DNA from 4 places in the Novosphingobium rhizovicinum genome. Region 2 is predicted to be linked to each of the others. Evidence: riboswitches for the same ligand, from Rfam matches in the RefSeq annotation. Region 2 holds a riboswitch; each other region holds the start of a gene.
The links. Region 2 has a riboswitch for cobalamin ahead of ABUH87_RS14550 (TonB-dependent receptor plug domain-containing protein). Riboswitches for the same ligand answer to the same signal wherever they lie in the genome.
Positions count from the first base shown of each region.

Region 1 (4,473 bases), on a different contig from region 2:
TTCGAGGTAAGCGGCGCAAGGCAGAATGCGCTTCTGGTCGCCCAGGTAGCTTTCGGCCATCGCGATCGCCGAGGCTGCCGGTGCATAGAACGCCGAACCGGTCTTGAGCAGGCCGACGATTTCGCCGCCACCATTCGCGGTGCGCTTGACGATCTCGTCGATGCGCTCCTGAGTGGACTTGCCCATCTTGATGAGGTCGGGAACGGGGATGCCCTTGACGGTCGAGTACTCGACCACCGGCACCATCGTGTCGCCGTGGCCGCCAAGCACGAAGCTGGTGACGTCGCGAACCGAAACGCCGAACTCCCAGGCAAGGAAGGTCGAGAAGCGAGCCGAGTCCAGCACGCCGGCCATGCCGACGACCTTGTTATGCGGCAGGCCGGAGAACTCGCGCAGAGCCCAGACCATCGCGTCGAGCGGGTTGGTGATGCAGATCACGAACGCGTCGGGGCAGTTGTTCTTGATGCCCTCGCCGACTGCCTTCATCACCTTGAGGTTGATGCCGAGCAGGTCGTCGCGGCTCATGCCGGGCTTGCGCGGAACGCCTGCGGTGACGATCACCACGTCGGCGCCGGCGATATCCTTGTAGTCGCTGGTGCCGGTGATCTGCGCGTCGAAGCCTTCAACCGGGCCACACTGCGACAAGTCGAGCGCCTTGCCCTGGGGGACGCCGTCGGCGATGTCGAACAGGACGATGTCGCCCAGTTCCTTCTGCGCGGCGAGGTGAGCCAGAGTGCCGCCGATGTTGCCGGCGCCGATAAGGGCGATCTTCTTGCGAGCCATGTGCCTGTCAGTCCTTCACGAGCGGGAGCAGCGGACGAAAAAGGGCGGCCTGCCTTGCTCCGCAAAAATGGCAGGCTCCAAATTGCGTTCCGCGCGTGCCTAGGCCCGCGGTGCTGACAATGCAACACTCTAAAGGTGAAAAGCCCCAGTAATTACGCCTCTTAATGATAAAGGATCGCAATAGCAATAACCACCCTTTACGACACCGCCTCCATCTGAGCGGTGAGGCTGTCTGCCATGCGCCGGTCTAGCTGACGGCACAGGGCGAGCCAGTGCAGGCATGCTTGATCATCGCCGTCGCGCCGGGCCCACAATGCGCGATTGGCTGCGTTCTCGGCGGCGGCCATGCCGTGCCGCGCGAAGTGGCGCAGGGCAGCGGCCAGCAGAGACTGATCCAGCCGGTGTCGATCGTTGTCGTTCACCGGGCGCAACTCGACCGACCGGCAGCGGCATGCGCGAACGACAATATTGGATGCCGTGTTTGCTGCGGCGAAGCGGATGGTCATGGGTGCGGCCCTTTGTCGTTATTGATCTGAGAGGCTTAGCCGCATTGTCCTAATCCATCGGTGCAAGTCTATGGTTTCAGAGACGTTGAGGATCATCTGTCCGGCTTGCTGGACCGGCGTTCCGTCGCTCACGTCAGCAGATGAAATGCACGGGTACTCAGTTCACAAGCTGCCGACCGGGCTGGCGATCCACTGGCCGCTGTTGCGATATTCGTCTCGAACCTCGTGACCGCCCGGCAAGTTGTCGCCGCTGTAGAGCGCGTCGCCGCCTCTGCGCGTGAGTTCATTGGTGTAGAGAGGCGCAGCCGTTGGCGCGCCGGTATGAAGCGACGCCGCCGAGCGATCGGCCTGCATGGCTCCCCGATCAAACACCTGCTGGATGTCCACGGGATCGATTGAAGTGTCTCCGGCTTGGGCTGGCGCAGGCTGCCGGGGCCGAGGGCCTGGAGTGGGTTCGCCGCCGAGATAGGCGAAGCGGAAGACCGCATGTTTTCCGGCGGCTCCGTTGAAGCTGTAAAAGCGGTGAGCGCCGATGGTGAGCATATAGCGTAAGCTTGATGCCCAGTACGGATGGACTGCAAGCGTATGATAGTGCGTCGCCAGACCGGCGGGAGTGTAGACATAGCCCGCCAGCGCCTGCCGGGCCACGTTTGCGGCTCGGTCCCAGAACAGACGCTGGGGGCGGCGTGCCAGTGACCCGTCGCAGGTGAACGTGAACTGGCAGCCGGTCGTGCGTTCCGAGCCTTGAAAGACCACGCCGCAGACAGTGTTCGGATATGCGGGATGGGCGACCCGGTTAAGAACAACCTGGGCGACCGCACGCTGTCCGGCATCGGCTTCGCTCGCCGCTTCGTAATAGATCGCAGCCGTCAGGCACTGCTCTGCACGCAAGCGATCGATGCCGCTGTTGTCGACGCGCAGAGGGCGCGCTGCCGGTTCATTCTGAAAGACAGACCCGATCTCGGTCGCAATGGCAGAGTACGCTGCTGGTGCCGGGTTGGCCTCAAGATCAAGGTAGTAGAACGCGGAGCCGGGAAAACTCTCGCCCTTCCGCTCGAACGGCATCGGGTCCATTCCCGCCTCGTGCGCAATTGCGTCGCCGATCCGGAAAGCTGCGAGTGCGTTGGGGTTAGCCGAAAACGCCGGGAGAGCGGCGAGACCCATGAGGGCTGCTGCCAGGCGGGCCTTCTTGCGCTGGGCTTTAGCGCGATGGCCTCGCATGCCTTTGTGTGTCAGCCGTGCCGTGAAATCGCGGGAGCGCTGCTCGTTAAGACAGAGTTGGGCGAGGCGGGCCGTCATGCAATCCTGATTCTAGCGGGAGGGGGTGTACGGCGGCAGACCGTCACCCCCTCCGCATAAGTGCGGGCGCAGCGTAGAACAGCGGCGATTCCCTCGCGTCCCGTCACGGCACAGGGGCCAGCCATAGCCTTAAGAGCTTAAAGACTCCTGCTCCGCGAGCGCGGCGATGGTTCCGTGCAGTTACCCTTGCCAGGCCTGACTTGTGCTTCTATCCGCCCGCTCACGTCATGGGTGCCCGATTGCCGGGCCTAAGAGGGAATTCGGTGCGATACCGAGCTGCCCCCGCAACTGTGACCGGGGAGTCCACTCTCAACCAGCCACTGGTGCAGCTTCGAAGGCGGCCGGGAAGGCGAGGGTGGGCAGCGATCCGGGAGCCAGGAGACCTGCCCAAGACGGTCGTTCCGCGCCGGGCGGGGTGTACCGGAATGCAGCGTGGACCGCGCGCCAAGCAATGGGCGCGGCCCTCTCGCCATGAGCGGCAATTCGTTCAGGGCTGGAGGTTTATCTATGAAGTATCTGTTTTTGCTTGGTTCGTCACTCACGTTGGCGATGCAGGCACGTGCTCAGGACGTGCCGCTCGCCTCAGCGACCGGCGTTGGCGAAGGGACGGAGATCACCGTTCTTGCCACTGGCAGCCGCCTCGACATCGACAAGACTGGTCAGCCTGTCAGTGTCATCGGGACGGCGGAGCTGAAGTCGATCCAGGGCCCCGATATCGCGCGAGTGCTTGAGCGTCTGCCTGGAGTCACGTTCTCGCGAAACGGCAGTCTGGGTGGCACGACGAGCGTCTTCGTGCGGGGCGCCAACTCGCAGCAGGTGCTGGTCCTCATCGATGGCATCAGGGTCGCGGATGTCGCCGCACCGGGGGGCGGCTATGACTTCGCCAACGTCAGCGCCGGTGGCGTCGGGCGCGTAGAGCTTCTGCGCGGATCGAACTCGGTGATCTGGGGTTCGGAAGCCATCGGTGGTGTCATCTCTCTGACATCGCGCGAGCTCAATGGCGTCGAGACGACCGCAGAGTATGGCACGCGCGATACATTCGATGGTCAAGTGACAGCGGGCCTGTCCACAGACCGTTACGGTGTCACGCTGAATGGCGGGTACCTGAGGACTGACGGGCTAAGCCAGGCAGCGGCTGGATCGGAAGAAGACGGTTTTCGACAGTGGCGGGCCAACGGACGCGCTAGGTATGCGCTCACGTCTGCTTTGGAGGCGACACTCACCGGCAGGTACACACAGGGCAAGCTGGAGATCGACGGCTATCCGGCGCCTCTCTACGTCTTCGCGGACACGCACGAGTACCAGAAGACACGAGAGATTGGCGGGCGCGCTGGGCTCGCGTGGTCTTCCGACGCAGTTGATCTGAATGCCGGATACCAGGTTTCAGACACACGCCGCCGCTACTTCGACCCGAGCTCCCCGACGGATCCGACTTCGCAGACACAGGGGCAGAGTCGCCGTGCAGAGCTTCGGGGCGCATGGCGGGCATACGATGCTCTCCGGCTGGACTTCGGCGCAGATCACGAATGGACCCGCATCGATGTCAGCTCTGCGTCCCGCCGCAAGGCCCATCTTTCAAGCGGACACGCGCTGCTAGGCTGGTACTCGGATGCGTTCACAGTGGCGGCCGGCGTGCGCTACGATGACCATTCGCGCTTCGGTGATCGCTGGACGTTCGGTGCCAACGGTAGCGCCGCGCTCGGCGACGACTGGCGCCTGCGCGCGTCGTATGGTGAAGGGTTCAAGGTTCCCACGCTCTATCAGCTTTTCTCGGAATACGGGAACGGAGCGCTCAGACCCGAGAAGAGCCGCAGTTATGACGCAGGCGTGGAATACGGCGACCGCAACGGAGCGCTCCACTTCGCACTCACCGGATTTCGGCGCG
Region 1 is NZ_JBFNXR010000048.1:41,796-46,268, reverse strand. It holds gene mdh (malate dehydrogenase) at 1-783, opposite strand, end outside; gene ABUH87_RS12045 (hypothetical protein) at 981-1,289, opposite strand; gene ABUH87_RS12040 (cell wall hydrolase) at 1,452-2,588, opposite strand; cobalamin riboswitch at 2,801-2,993, shown strand; gene ABUH87_RS12035 (TonB-dependent receptor plug domain-containing protein) at 3,096-4,473, shown strand, end outside.
Region 1: it holds a riboswitch for cobalamin, as region 2 does, so the genes downstream of both, ABUH87_RS12035 (TonB-dependent receptor plug domain-containing protein) here and ABUH87_RS14550 (TonB-dependent receptor plug domain-containing protein) in region 2, are expected to answer to the same signal.

Region 2 (4,473 bases):
GCGTGCCCCGAAGAAGAGCGGGCAACCGGGTACTTGGGCCGTCGGACCCGCCGAAGTGCACCGGAGGCGGCAGCCAGGTCGCCGCGTCTGGCAGGCTTGCCGCACTTTTGGCGAGACGGTCCTCCAGGTCGCCGATCTCTTGCGCCTGCATCAGCCCCAGATGCCGCTCGGGAAGAGCGATATCCGCGTTGCGCGGCATGGCGCCCAGCCACTGCACGCCGGAGGGAACGCTCTCCTCCAGCATCGCAGCGTGGCGAGCGCTGCCAACCTTGTTGGCGAGTACGGCCGCGAGATTGACGCCCCGACGGTAGGTAGCGAGGCCCTGAACAAGGGCGCCAAACGTCTGCGCCATGGCGGAGCCGTCGATCACCGCCAGAACCGGCAGGTCAAACCGGTTCGCCAGGTCGGCGGCCGACGGGGTGCCATCGAAGAGGCCCATTACGCCTTCCACAAGGATCAGGTCCGCATCCAGTGCAGCGTCGTGCAACAGGCGCCGACACGCGGCTTCGCCAACCATGAACAAGTCGAGTTGATGCACCGGCGATCCGCAGGCGCGTTCCAGCACCATCGGGTCCAGGTAGTCTGGCCCGCACTTGAAGACACGCACCCGCCTTCCGGCGTCGCGGTGACGGCGGGCCAGAGCCGCGGTGACGAGTGTCTTGCCCTGACCTGATGATGGCGCCGCCACCATCAGAGCCGGGCACGAGCCGGTTGTGCTCATAAGGCGGGGCAAACCGGTAGTGCCAAAGGCGCGCTGCTCACTGCGCGTGGGCCCGGCTCAGGCGGGGCTGCGCGGCCTTGTACACCGCGTAGACAGTGGCGCCGATCCCGGACCACAGCAGAGTGGCAAAAAGGGTGCCCGGGAAATAGCGCTCAAGGCGCGGGAGGAACTCAGCGATGGTTGGATCAGGGTAACGTCCGCCCAGGAAGTAGAAACCGCCGCTGGAGAGCAGCTTGGATACCAATGTGGCGGCGATCAGCAATGCGATCCCCGCTGCTAGTGCTGATCGCTCTTCGCCGAACCCGTCGGCGACCACGCGACCGGCAAACCACATCACTCCATAGGCAGGCAGCAGCATCCAGTAAGCGGGCGTGAAGCAGAAGCCAGAGCCACCCATGACGAATATCGTCCAGACGTCGATGGCAAAGCCGAACAGGAACAACCCGGCAAACGCGCTTGCCCGGCGAACCAGGAAGCCCAGCAAGAAGAAACTGGCAAGGCTGGTATCAGGTAAGTGCACTACGTCGCTCAAGGCATGGCTGCGGGTGGTCAGCATCACCAAGGTAAGCGCGCAAAAGGCGACGAATTCGAAACGCGGGGAACGTGTGGACAGGTGACGGTTCATAAAGGGCTTCCGGTCTGAACGTGGAAACGCGACGCGAGCCCGCAGGCCGCGCCGATCGCACGGGGGGAGCAAGGCGGAACATGCTTCCGCCTGAAGCTGATCAGGGCTTGAACATGGCTTCACGGCTCTCCTTCGACGCGACACACGAATGTCGTCCGCCAAGGGCCACTTTCCGCAAGAACGCGGATCCCTCGTCCGCCCGGTGCATCCCGCCCGCGCGAAGGAACGACGATATCAGGCCGGTTTCCTGACTTTCCGGATCAACGCGCTCTTCGCCGCCTTCTCGAAAGCCGGAGCTTTCAATGGCACCGTGGCGATGCGCTCACCGGTTACAGTTGCGGGAGCAGTGCCGGCTTTGGCGATCATGAACCGCCATCCCGGACTTCCCGATTAAGCCCTTTCGGGCACCCGATACGCCCTCTGCCTAGGCGAGACGGCGGAGCACCGCAAGCGGCAGGTACTTGCATGCCGTCACGTCCCGCAGTAGGGGCCGCGCCGCGACGGGTTCCCCGCGAGGGGATCAAAAGGGAACTCGGGTGAAAACCCCGGGCTGCCCCTGCAACTGTAAGCGGAGAGCCATCCGGCCATTTGCCATTGGGACTTCCTGTCCTGAGAAGGCGGCCGGAACGGCGTTGACCCGCAAGCCAGGAGACCTGCCTGACGCAGTCGTTCTTCATCCGGGCAGGGTGCACCGGGTGTTCGAGGGCCCTTCCGTCAGGAGGGGTCATCCCTCGCGCAACGACAGCAACCGCCTTGCCGGGATCTCCGCGCAAGAGGTGTCATGTCGTGCCCTGCGACCTTGCGGGGGCCCTCACGCGCGCGCCTCCTTGCAACGATCGACCGGCAGGGTCCGACGCCGTTTGCAAGTAGGGGATTTCACCTTGCACCGCATGACCTCTGTGGCCACCGTACTGGCCCTCACTGCCTTTTCCATTCAGCCCGCCCATGCCGACGATGCACCTGACGGAAGCATCGTGGTGTCCGCGTTCCGCACTCCTGTCGCGCAGGAGCGCAACTCCGCCAGCGTGACGGTTCTCGACGAAGAAGCGGTCATCGAGGCGCAGCCGATCACCGTAACCGACATTCTCCTGCGTACGCCAGGCATCAGCCTTTCGCGCAACGGGGGATATGGAACAGCCACCTCGCTGCGCATCCGCGGTGCGGACGCCGGGCAGACGGTGATGGTGATCGACGGAATGCGCCTTGCCGATCCCTCTTCGACCGCAGGCGGATACGCCTTCTCCAACCTGATGCTGGACGACATCGAACGCATAGAGATCCTGCGCGGCCCACAGTCCATCCTGTGGGGCAGCGATGCGATCGGCGGCGTGGTCAATGTGCGCACGCGCCGGCCCGAGAAGCCGCTGGAAGGAAGCATGGCCATCGAGGCGGGCACGCACGAGACCGTGTCGGCCCGCGCGGGCATCGGCGGTACAAGCGAGATGGTGGACTGGCGCATCGCCGCCTCGACCTTCACCACCGATGGCATTTCGGCCCGCGCGAACGGGACGGAGGATGACGGCTATTCCCGTCAGGCCGCGAGCGGCACCGCCACTATCAGGCTCTCGCCCGACGTCTGGCTCGACCTACGCGGCTACTGGGCTGACGCACGCAGCGACTTCGACGGTTTCAGCGGAGACACCGCTGCATATGGCACGACCGGCGAATGGTCGGGCTACGCGGGGCTGAACTTCCAGCTGTTCGACGGCAAGCTGGTGAACCGCCTCGCGGTGCTGCAGACCGAGACGGACCGGGAGAACTACGACCCGAACCGCAGCATTCGCCAGATCACCTTCGACGCACAGGGCCGCATCCGCCGGTTCGAGTATCAGGGCATTTACAAGCCTGCGGACATGCTGGACATCGTATTCGGTGCCGAGCGGGAGGAGCAGCGGATGTCCACCGCTTCGCCCACGAACTCGGCGGCACCCTACACCTTGCAGCCTTACAGGGTCGATACCGACAGCCTCTATGGCCAGTTCCGTATCACCCCCCTCACCGGCCTGACGCTGAATGCCGGGGCGCGGTACGATCATAACTCCCGCTTCGGCGACAATACCGTGTTCAGCGCCGGTGGCGCATTCACGCCAAACGGGGGCGCAACCATTCTGCGGGCCAGCTACGATGAAGGCTTCAAGGCGCCTTCGCTCTACCAGCTGTTCAGTGCCTACGGAGTTGCCGACCTTGAGCCCGAAAAGGCGAAAGGCTGGGAGGTGGGCCTTGAGCACCGTTTCGGCGATATCCTCCACGCGTCGGCAGCCTGGTTCGAGCGGGAGACAGACAACCTGATCGACTTTGCCTATTGCCCCACCAGCGGCGCGCAACCAGCGGTCTGCTACATACCGGGCACGAACACGACGCGCTTCGGCTACTATGCCAACGTCAAGGAAAGCCGCGCGCGCGGGCTGGAGCTTACCGGTTCGGCGCGCTGGAACGTCCTGTTCGTGGAAGGCAACTACAGCTGGATCAAGGCTGAGGACCGGAGCGAGGACAGTGCCTTCTTCGGTCGTCAGCTTGCCCGTGTGCCGCGCCACCTCGCCAATGTGGAAGGCGGCATCGAGCTCCCTGACGGTCTGCGCGCCAGCGTGGCGGCGCGCTATTCGGGTGAGAGCTTCAACAGCGCCACCAGCACGGAGGTGCTCGACGACTACTGGCTGGTTGATCTGCGCGCCCAGTACCGCTTGGCCGAGGCCCTGATCCTGCAGGCACGGGTCGAGAATGTCGCGGACAAGGGCTACCAGACGGCGAGCGGATATTCTGCGCTGGGCCGCACGGTCTACGTCGGACTGCGGAGCCGCTTCTGATGTTGCAGCCGGTAGAGCCAGGCGCAGCCGTCGTCGTCTGCTCCACCTGTCGCGCGACTGCGGACGCGCGCGAGGATGAGAATGGGCGGCGCGGGGGTGCCATGCTGGCAGACGCTTTGCGCGCCGTTCAGCAGGAAGAGCCCGGACTCGCCGGCGTCGCCGTGCAGGAGATGCCATGCCTCTTCGCCTGTTCCCGCCACTGCACGGTGCACATCCGCGCGCTTGGCAAGGTGGGGTATGTCCTGGGTGACTTCACTCCGGACCGGGATGCTGCCCGGGCAATCCTGATATACGCGGCACATTATGCCGCCAGCGAAGAGGGC
Region 2 is NZ_JBFNXR010000052.1:40,716-45,188, forward strand. It holds gene ABUH87_RS14540 (cobyrinic acid a,c-diamide synthase CobB) at 1-721, opposite strand, end outside; gene ABUH87_RS14545 (hypothetical protein) at 759-1,346, opposite strand; cobalamin riboswitch at 1,567-1,773, opposite strand; cobalamin riboswitch at 1,832-2,021, shown strand; gene ABUH87_RS14550 (TonB-dependent receptor plug domain-containing protein) at 2,237-4,150, shown strand; gene ABUH87_RS14555 (DUF1636 domain-containing protein) at 4,150-4,473, shown strand, end outside.

Region 3 (4,473 bases), 200 kb from region 2:
TCGATCACGAAAGGTTCGCGCAAGGCGCGCACGTGGACGGCGGCGACGTTGAACCCGCGCTCTTGTAGCGCAGCAATCATGGCGTCGACAGCTTCCAGCGTACCGGCGATCATCAGCGCGCGATAGAACACCAGCACCGCAACCGGCGCATCCGGCCGCCAGCTCGCCCGCAGGTCTGCAAGGCTCGGGCGGTCCTTGCCGGAAAGGTAGAGCCCGGCCTCGGCCACCGGCACCGGATTGTCCGCAGGACCGCAGTCCTCCCCAATCGCTTGCGCCGCCGTGCGCAGAAAGGAGAGGGCATTGGCTGGACCGCCCTGCCGGAGATACTCGCGCAGCCGCTCCACCAATTCGAGCGGCATCGTGCAGGCGCGGTCCAGGGCCGGGTCCAACTCGCGCCCATCGGCAATAGCGGCAAAGGCAATGCCGCGCGCGCGGGCTAGGGCGGCGATCTCGTCAATGCCGTAGGGCCAGTAGCTCTTGCCGCCCAGCAGCACGACGCAGATGAAGCGGGCGTGCGCCAGCACCTTCTCGACATAGAGGTCGACCGAGTACGGATGCCGCAGTTGCAGCAGGTTTGCGAGGCGCACGCTCGGCGCTGTGGGCGTTTCCTCAGCCAGCCTGGCCGCAGCTTTGGCGAAGCACGCCAGCTCGCTGTCCGCCACCGTGAGGATCACGATGTCACCCGGCGGCTGATCGAGGTCGATCGCCTCCTCGCCGTTGGAGATCGTGCCGGGGGTGGCGGACAGCAGGTGCATCAGGCGGCTACGGAACCGAGCTGCGGGGCAAGACCCGCTTCGATGGCAGCGCGGTCCAGGCCCTTCTGACCGATGACCACCAGCTGCGTGCGCCTGCTTTCGGACGGAAGCCAAGGGCGATCGTAGAAGTGCTGGATGCGCGGGCCGACGGCCTGCACCACGAGACGGCTGCCTTTGCCTGTCACTGCGACCATGCCCTTGATGCGCAGCACATCATGGCGGGCGATCAACGTAGCCATGCCCGTCAGCATGGCGTCCAGATCGGCCACTTCGCCGCCCGCGACGACGAAGCTGTCGAAGTCGTCGTGATCGTGATCGGCGTCCAGGCCGTCGATGTGCGAGGGGCGGGAGTCGAGATCGTCCTCGGCGGCGGCGGTGATGCCGAGCAAGGCGGCGATGTCCACCACGCCATGGGCTGCGCGCACGATCTTCACGCCGGGGCGGATTTCCGCTTCCACTTGCCGTTCGACTGCAGCCAGCGGCTCGGCGTCGATCAGGTCGGTCTTGTTGAGCACAACCATGTCGGCGCAGCCGAGCTGCTCCTCGAACAGCTCTTCCAGCGGGCTTTCATGGTCGAGGCTGGGATCGGCGGCGCGGGCCGCCGCCAGTGCGGCCTCGTCAGTGGCGAAGCGCCCGGCTGCCACCGCGTCGGCGTCGATCAGCGCGACCACGCCATCCACCGTGGCGCGGGTACGGATGTCGGGCCACTGGAACGCCTTGACCAGCGGCTTGGGCAGGGCGAGCCCCGAAGTCTCGATGATGATGTGCTCGGGCCGGTTGGGCCGGTCGAGCAGCTTCATCATCGTCGGCAGGAAGTCGTCGGCGACGGTGCAGCAGATGCAGCCATTGGCCAGTTCGACTATATCGTCCTCGGGACAGGCGGCATCGTTGCAGCCCTTCACCAGTTCGCCATCGACGCCGACATCCCCGAACTCGTTGATGATGAGCGCCAGACGTCGCCCGCCGGCGTTGCCGAGCAGATGGCGGATCAGTGTGGTCTTGCCGGCTCCGAGAAAGCCGGTGATGACGGTCGTGGGTACTTTGCTCAAGGTACTCTCCTGCCGCGCCGGCGACACTACGCGGCGGGGCAGGCCGGTACGCAGATGACGCGCGCCAGCGAACGGCACACGCGCATCGGACCGGCGCGAGAGGCGCCCGACGCAAGCGTGCCGATGCGGCCCCGGCCGCATGCATGATGTCGCTCAGACGGAAGGTACCGTGCCTTGGCCATCCCCTGGGCCACGGCAAGAGCGACCAGACGCCGGCAGGTCTCCTGGCTCGCGGGTCAAGGCTTGATGCACGCCTTCCCAGGCCTCGCATGTCTCAGCGTCCGGCCCAGTGGCTGCTCTCGATCCAGAGAGCATGTGCATCGCGCTCACCGCTTACAGTTGCAGGGACAGCCGCGGAATCGAGGAGCAAGCCCTCTCACCGCATTCCCATTCAAGCCTCTTGCGAGGCACCGGCGCGATCTTCGTCCGCAGCGGCCAAGGCCAGTGCGAACAGGAATGCTCGTACTCGCCGCCAACCGCTGCGGCAAGGTGCGAGTTGCGCATGGCACTGATGAGGTGGAGGCGGCATTTTTCTTGACTGGAAGTCCGGACCGTCGTTACCGCTGCCCCCGTACGGCGTTTTTGAGCCAGTTGGCTCTGAAACACTGGGAATGAGGGTAGGGCGGTATCGCCCGGAGCCTCAGCCGCCCCCGCGACTGTAAGCGGCGAGCGAGAAGCGCATGGCGGACCAGTCCCGCCATCCACTGGGCCGGACGCTGAGACATGCGAGGCTTGGGAAGGTGCGCATCAAGCGATGACCCGCGAGCCAGGAGACCGGCCGTGCATCTGTCCACTCAAAGCCGTCGGTGGGACGGCAGGAGAACTGCAATGCACATCGAACCGGGCTTCGTTGCCCCGGGCAAGATCTGGCTGGGCTATATCACCGCAGCTGCCGCCGGATCCTATGCTCTGAAGTTGGCAGCCGATGCCGTCAAAACCAATGGATCGTTATCCCTGGCTGCGCGCTGCCTCGTTGCCAGTGCGCTGGCTTTCAGCTTCTTCCAGGTGTTGCCGCACCATCCGGTCGGCGTCTCGGAAGTACACCTGATCCTGGGATCGACCCTGTTCCTGGGGCTGGGACTTGCGCCGACCGCGATCGGCCTCGTTGTCGGATTACTGGTCCAGGGCATGTTCTTCGCGCCCTCTGACCTGCCGCAGTTCGGCATGAACGTGACCACCTTGTTGGTGCCGCTGTTCGGCCTGAGCGCACTCGCACGCCGGATCATCGCGCCCGATACGCCCTACGTCGCCCTTGGCTATAGCCAGACTCTTACGCTCTCTAGCACCTACCAGGCCGGGATCGTCAGCTGGGTGGCGTTCTGGACCTTCTGGGGGCAAGGCTTCACGTCGGCCAGCGCGGCTTCGGTGGCCACGTTCGGCGCCGCTTACATGCTGGTGATCATCGTCGAGCCGCTGGTGGACCTTGCCGTGCTGTGGGGCGCAAAGGCGCTCCATCAGCTCAAAGGCAGCGGCTTCGTGGAGCGGCGTCTCTACGAGGCCGGGTGATCTGCGGCAGGAGTTTCCTGCCGCCTCGCTTGCGCATTGGCCGCTTCGGAGCCTACCGGCGGGTGCAGCTGATATTTACAGGCGCGGCAACTGGGCAGCGGCCCAGCCGTTAGCGATGTTCCTGCCGAAGCCGCCGCGGCCGCGCACACGAGGAGGCGAATGAGCGAGCCAGTCCTGAAAGAAGCCGCTCCGGCGGGACGTGCTCCGCGGATGAACGTCAATCCGCCGGTCTTCTTCGTGTCGGCCGCGCTGATCCTGGCTTTCGCGCTGTTCGGATCTGTGTTCCCCGGCCGTGCGGAGCGGCTGTTCGCGGCTGTACAGGCGCTGATCGTCCTCGATTTCGGCTGGTTCTACATCCTTTCGGTCGCCGGTTTTCTGGTTTTCGTGCTGTTCCTGATGATCAGCCGCTATGGCGATGTGAAACTTGGCCCGGACGAGAGCGAGCCAGAGTACAGCTATCTCTCCTGGTTCGCGATGCTGTTCAGCGCAGGCATGGGCATCGGCCTCCTGTTCTTCGGAGTGGCTGAGCCGATCCAGCATTACTCGCTTCCGCCGGTGGGGGAGGGGCGCACCATCGCCGCCGCGCGCGAGGCGCTGCCGCTGACCTTCTTCCACTGGGGTTTGCACGCCTGGGCGATCTATATCGTGATCGGACTAGCGCTTGCGTATTTCGCTTTTCGCCGTGGACTGCCGCTGACCATTCGCTCGGCACTGTTCCCGCTGATCGGCAACCGCATCCATGGCCCGATAGGCCATGCCATCGATATCTTTGCCGTGCTTGGCACCATGTTCGGCGTCGCGACATCTCTGGGTTTCGGGGTGCTGCAGGTCAATGCGGGTTTCAACTATCTGTTCGGGCTGCCCACGGGGCCGCTGGTGCAGGTGGTGCTGATCGCCGTCATTACGGGACTTGCAACCCTGTCGGCGGCGGCGGGTCTTGATGCGGGGATCAAGCGCCTGTCCGAACTAAACATCATCCTGGCAATCGCTCTGTTGCTGTTCGTGTTGCTCGCTGGCTCGACCGTGTTCCTGCTGCAGGCCTATGTGCAGAACATCGGCGCGTATCTGGGCTCCGTCGTCCAGCGTACCTTCCGCATGTACGCTTACGAGCCCAATCCGTGGCTCGGAAACTGGACGCTGTTCTACTGGGGCTGGTGGATATC
Region 3 is NZ_JBFNXR010000052.1:245,054-249,526, reverse strand. It holds gene cobN (cobaltochelatase subunit CobN) at 1-755, opposite strand, end outside; gene cobW (cobalamin biosynthesis protein CobW) at 755-1,804, opposite strand; cobalamin riboswitch at 2,002-2,234, opposite strand; cobalamin riboswitch at 2,362-2,601, shown strand; gene ABUH87_RS15355 (energy-coupling factor ABC transporter permease) at 2,633-3,310, shown strand; gene ABUH87_RS15350 (BCCT family transporter) at 3,470-4,473, shown strand, end outside.
Region 3: it holds a riboswitch for cobalamin, as region 2 does, so the genes downstream of both, cobW (cobalamin biosynthesis protein CobW) here and ABUH87_RS14550 (TonB-dependent receptor plug domain-containing protein) in region 2, are expected to answer to the same signal.

Region 4 (4,473 bases), 280 kb from region 2:
GCACAACGGCTGCTGGATCTGACACGCGCGGCCGGAGGCGAACTTGGCTTTGCCGAGTTCATTAACGAGCCGAATGCCGCCTCACTAGGCCGACTGCCCAAGGGCTATTCCGTTGCAGACTACACGCGCGATTTCTCGATCTTCCTCGACTGGGCGCGCAAAGTGTCCCCGAACACGAAGATCGTCGGACCCGGGGGAGTTGGCGAAGGTGGCGACCTCAGCAAGATCCCGGTCGCGACCCTGGCCAGAATGCTGCTCACCGAAGAGCTGATGAAAGCCAATCCCAACGCTGTCGATGCAGTGTCATACCACTTTTATGGCGGCGTTTCGCAGCGCTGCGCGAACACACAGGCAGAGCAGGCGCAGCAATCGCAGGCGCTGACACCCACATGGCTCGATCTCACCCTGCGGGACTGGAAATATTATTCGGGGCTCCGCGACAAGTACGAGCGGGGCGATCCCATGTGGGTGACGGAAACGGCGCAGGCTGCTTGCGGCGGAAGTCCTTGGGCAGCGACTTTCCTGGACACGTTCCGGTATGTCAATCAGCTCGGCCTGCTGGCTCAGAAGGGCGTGCGCGTGGTGTTCCACAACACGCTTACGGCATCGGACTACTCGCTGATCGAGGAGGGTACGAAGAACCCGCGGCCGAACTATTGGGCAGCCGTGCTGTGGCGCAGGACGATGGGTACGACCGTTCTGGCCTCTCCTCCTTCGCCGGCGGAAAACCTGCGAATCTACGCTCATTGCCTGCCGGAATCGAACGGGGGAGTGGGCATGGTCGCTATCAATTATGGCGATACACCGCAGGTCCTGACCTTAGGCGAAGGAGCAAAGGTCTGGCTGCTGGAGGCGCCATCTGTTGACGGAACAAGCGTGACGGTGAACGGCCAAACGCCTCACCTGCAAGCGGACGGCTCCCTTTCCGGTCTGCGTGGCGTATCAGCAGGACCTTCAACGCGCATCCCGGCGACGTCCATAGCGTTCTTCACCAAGCCCCACGCGGGCAACGCCGCCTGCAAGTGAATGGAGTGCATCACTGATAAGACGGTGGGCTGTTTGCCACCTCATACGCTTGCTCACTCTTGTGATGCGACATTATGCCATTGCGCATGTGCAGAGGTTCGCTGCGGTGCATGCTCCAGCGCACGGACCGGTGCGCTGCAAATCCGGGCGTGAAGAGCGGCATGACCTACACAACGAGTTCTGTCAGACCGGCTGAACCGACGCAGAGCCGCAGGCCGTCTGCCCTCTTCCGTTATATCGAAGACCTGCAAGGAGAGGCGCCCCGGGGCAGCGTGCTCGATGCCGGCGATGTCGCTGACCGGGCGCTGGCGGCGGCACTGGCAGTGCAAGGCGAGAATTTGAGAGCGCGGGCCCTGAATCAGATCGCTCGCGGAGGTCGCCTGAAAAGCGGTTATGATGATGTGCTGGCTGCAGAGCGGCTTCCCGGCGCGGCGGAGTAGACAAGCAGGAACAATCTCCGCGTCGCAACACAGTTGCTCCGGCAAATCGCTCCAGCCGCTTCGCATGAATGGAGGCTTGCGGACCGACCTCGCACCTACTATCCGGCGCGCGTCCGGCACCGCTCCAGTAGCGGCGCCGGATAATGATCGCGCCGGTGCCTTGAGAGAGGCTTAAAAGGGAACGCGGTGAGGACGGTTCAGGCGCATGCCTGAAGGTCCAAATCCGGGGCTGTCCCTGCAACTGTAAGCGGTGAGCGCGATGCACACGCGGCAGGACACACGTCTTTGTCGCAGCCACTGGGCCGGACGCTAAGTCATGCGAGGCCTGGGAAGGCCGTGTATCAAGCGATGACCCGTGAGCCAGGAGACCTGCCGGCGTCTGGTCGCTCATGCTTTGGTCCAGGGGATGGCCCAGGCACGGTTCTTCCGTCGAGCGACGAACGAGCGGCTGGGGCCGTATCGGTTCGTGCCGCGGGCGCTTTCTGGCGTCCGCCCGTTGGCGCGCGCCGACCGTTCGTGCGGACGCCCCGCCTACGTCACCTGATGCCGACGGGGCACTTTCAATGGCTTTTCATCATACAGACACGTGTATTTTCGCGCTCGTGCTGAGCATGCTTCTATGCTCACCGGCGTCCGCGCAGACGCAGCCGGCAGCCCGAGAGGACGATCCGACTGGCGAGATCATCGTCACCGGCGTGGTGGACCCGCTGCAGCTCAACAAGGTCAGCGAGGGCGGAAGCCGGCTCAATCTCACGCCGCTTCAGACACCGGCGAGCGTCGAAATTCTCGATGGTGATGCGATCCGCCTGCGCGGCGACCTTACGGTTCAGGACGCCGCAGCCCGCGCCACCGGTATCGTGAACACCTCGGGCGTATTTGGCTACAACCTCTCGGCTCGCGGGTTCGCCGGTCAGAACAGCGTGATGCAGCTCTACGACGGCATGCGGATGTACAACAACACTCTGACGTTCCCGGCGGACCCGTGGATGGCGGAGGCGGTCGAAGTGCTGCGCGGACCCGCTTCGGTTCTCTATGGCGAGGCCGCGATCGGCGGTGCGGTGAACGTCGTGCGCAAGCAGCCGAGCGATGAGTACCAGCACGCCTTGCGGGCAGGGCTGGGGTCCTATGGGTTTGCGAACCTGGCGGCAGGCAGCGGCGGCCCGGTTACCGATCGCATCGGCTACCGCGTCGATGCCAGCTATCGCCAGTCCAATGGCTGGATGGAGCGTGGTGACAGCAGCGCTATCGCTCTTTCGGGTGCACTGCGCTTCCACCCGACAGAAACGCTCAGCCTGACTGTCTCGCACGATTACAGCCGCCAGAAGCCGCGAACCTGGTTCGGTGTGCCGCTGATCGACGACGGGCTCGACCTTTCGATCCGCAAGAACAACTACAACGTCAGCGATGCCGACTTGCGCTTCCGCGACAACTGGAGCCAGCTGCGAGTTGAGTGGGCGCCAAGCGACACGCTCACGCTGCGCAGCACGTTCTATCATCTGACCGCGAACAAGTACTGGTTCAACAGCGAGAACGCCAGGTGGATAGCCGCAAGTGCCACGGCGGCAGCGACCATTCGCCAGTCAAGCTTTCTCGAACTCTACCATCTTCAGCGGCAGACAGGGAACCGTACGACTGCGACGCTGTCGCACGATCTCGACAGCGGGATCGACAATCGCTTCGTGATCGGCGCGGACTACAACGACATCACCTACAAGAACGTCAGCAACAGCGGGAACAACGCCACCCGTCTCGTGGATATCGCTGACCCCTTCGTGGGGCGGTTTATCCAGCAGACCGGGGCTGCGGCGACCCAGGCCCGCTACAAGAACACGATCAGGCAGTACGCGATCTTCGCGGAGGATCGTCTGGCCTTGGGCGATCGTTTCTCTCTCGTCGGCGGGTTGCGGTATGACCGACCCGAAATCGCCAAACGAGACTACATCAACCCCGCCAACGACTTCACCTCCACGCCTGATGCGGTGACCTGGCGGCTTGGCGCGGTTCTCAACCCGGTACCGTTCATGTCGCTCTACGTCTCCTACGCCACCGCGGCTGACCCGGTTGGCGCGCTCGTGTCGACCTCCCTCGCGCAGAGCGCCTTCGACCTGTCGACCGGCAGGCAGTGGGAGGCCGGGATTAAGCATGTGTTCTGGGAGGGGCGTGGCCAGTGGACGTTCGCCGCCTACACGATCACTAAAAAGAGGCTGTTGACCTCCGATCCGCTGATCCCCTCGATCCAGGTGCAGGTGGGACAGCAATCGTCCAGGGGACTGGAGGCTTCGCTTTTCGTCGAACCCGTGCGAGACCTGAGCATCACTCTGAATGGCACTGTGCTCGACGCCCAGTACGATGATTTCGCGGAGTCCGTCGGCGGCGTTCGTTTCCAGCGAGCGGGCAATCGCCCCGCGAACATTGCCGCGAAGTCGGCCAACCTGTTTGTCAGCTGGAAATTTGCGCCCGCCTGGGTCGCCGATGGCGGTTTGAGCTACGTCGGCGACCGCTTCCAGGATGCTGCGAACACCCGGCGCCTGCCCTCCTATACGCTCACCGATTTCGGTATCCGCTGGTCTGCGACCGAAAGGCTGAGCGCGGGCGTGCGCATGCGCAACATCTTCGACGAGATCTATCCGCGCGCCACATACGGAGCGACCCAGTGGGTGCTGGGCGATCCGCGCACAATCGAAGTGGTGGTCAATGCAGCGTTCTGACCTGGGGCTTTGGAAACGCTGGCTCTGGTCTCTGCAAGAGAGTAAGACTGGCATTATTGCGTTTGACTCGCATTAGCGTAAAAAATAGAGGCCCTGTGTGGGAACATCAGGGGGAATCATGAACACCAATTGGCTGCTATCCACATCGCTGCTTGCCGTTCTTGTATGGCCTGCTGCGGCGATCGCGCAGGACGTCGCGCCTGCCGATCAGCCGATGGACATCATCGTCACGGGCGAAAAGGCCTCGCGCAGCCTGCAGGAAACGACGGCGTCCGTGAGCGTCGTGACCGCTGAGCGCA
Region 4 is NZ_JBFNXR010000052.1:318,373-322,845, forward strand. It holds gene ABUH87_RS15660 (hypothetical protein) at 1-1,026, shown strand, start outside; gene ABUH87_RS15665 (hypothetical protein) at 1,188-1,466, shown strand; cobalamin riboswitch at 1,603-1,857, shown strand; gene ABUH87_RS15670 (TonB-dependent receptor) at 2,030-4,174, shown strand; gene ABUH87_RS15675 (TonB-dependent receptor) at 4,293-4,473, shown strand, end outside.
Region 4: it holds a riboswitch for cobalamin, as region 2 does, so the genes downstream of both, ABUH87_RS15670 (TonB-dependent receptor) here and ABUH87_RS14550 (TonB-dependent receptor plug domain-containing protein) in region 2, are expected to answer to the same signal.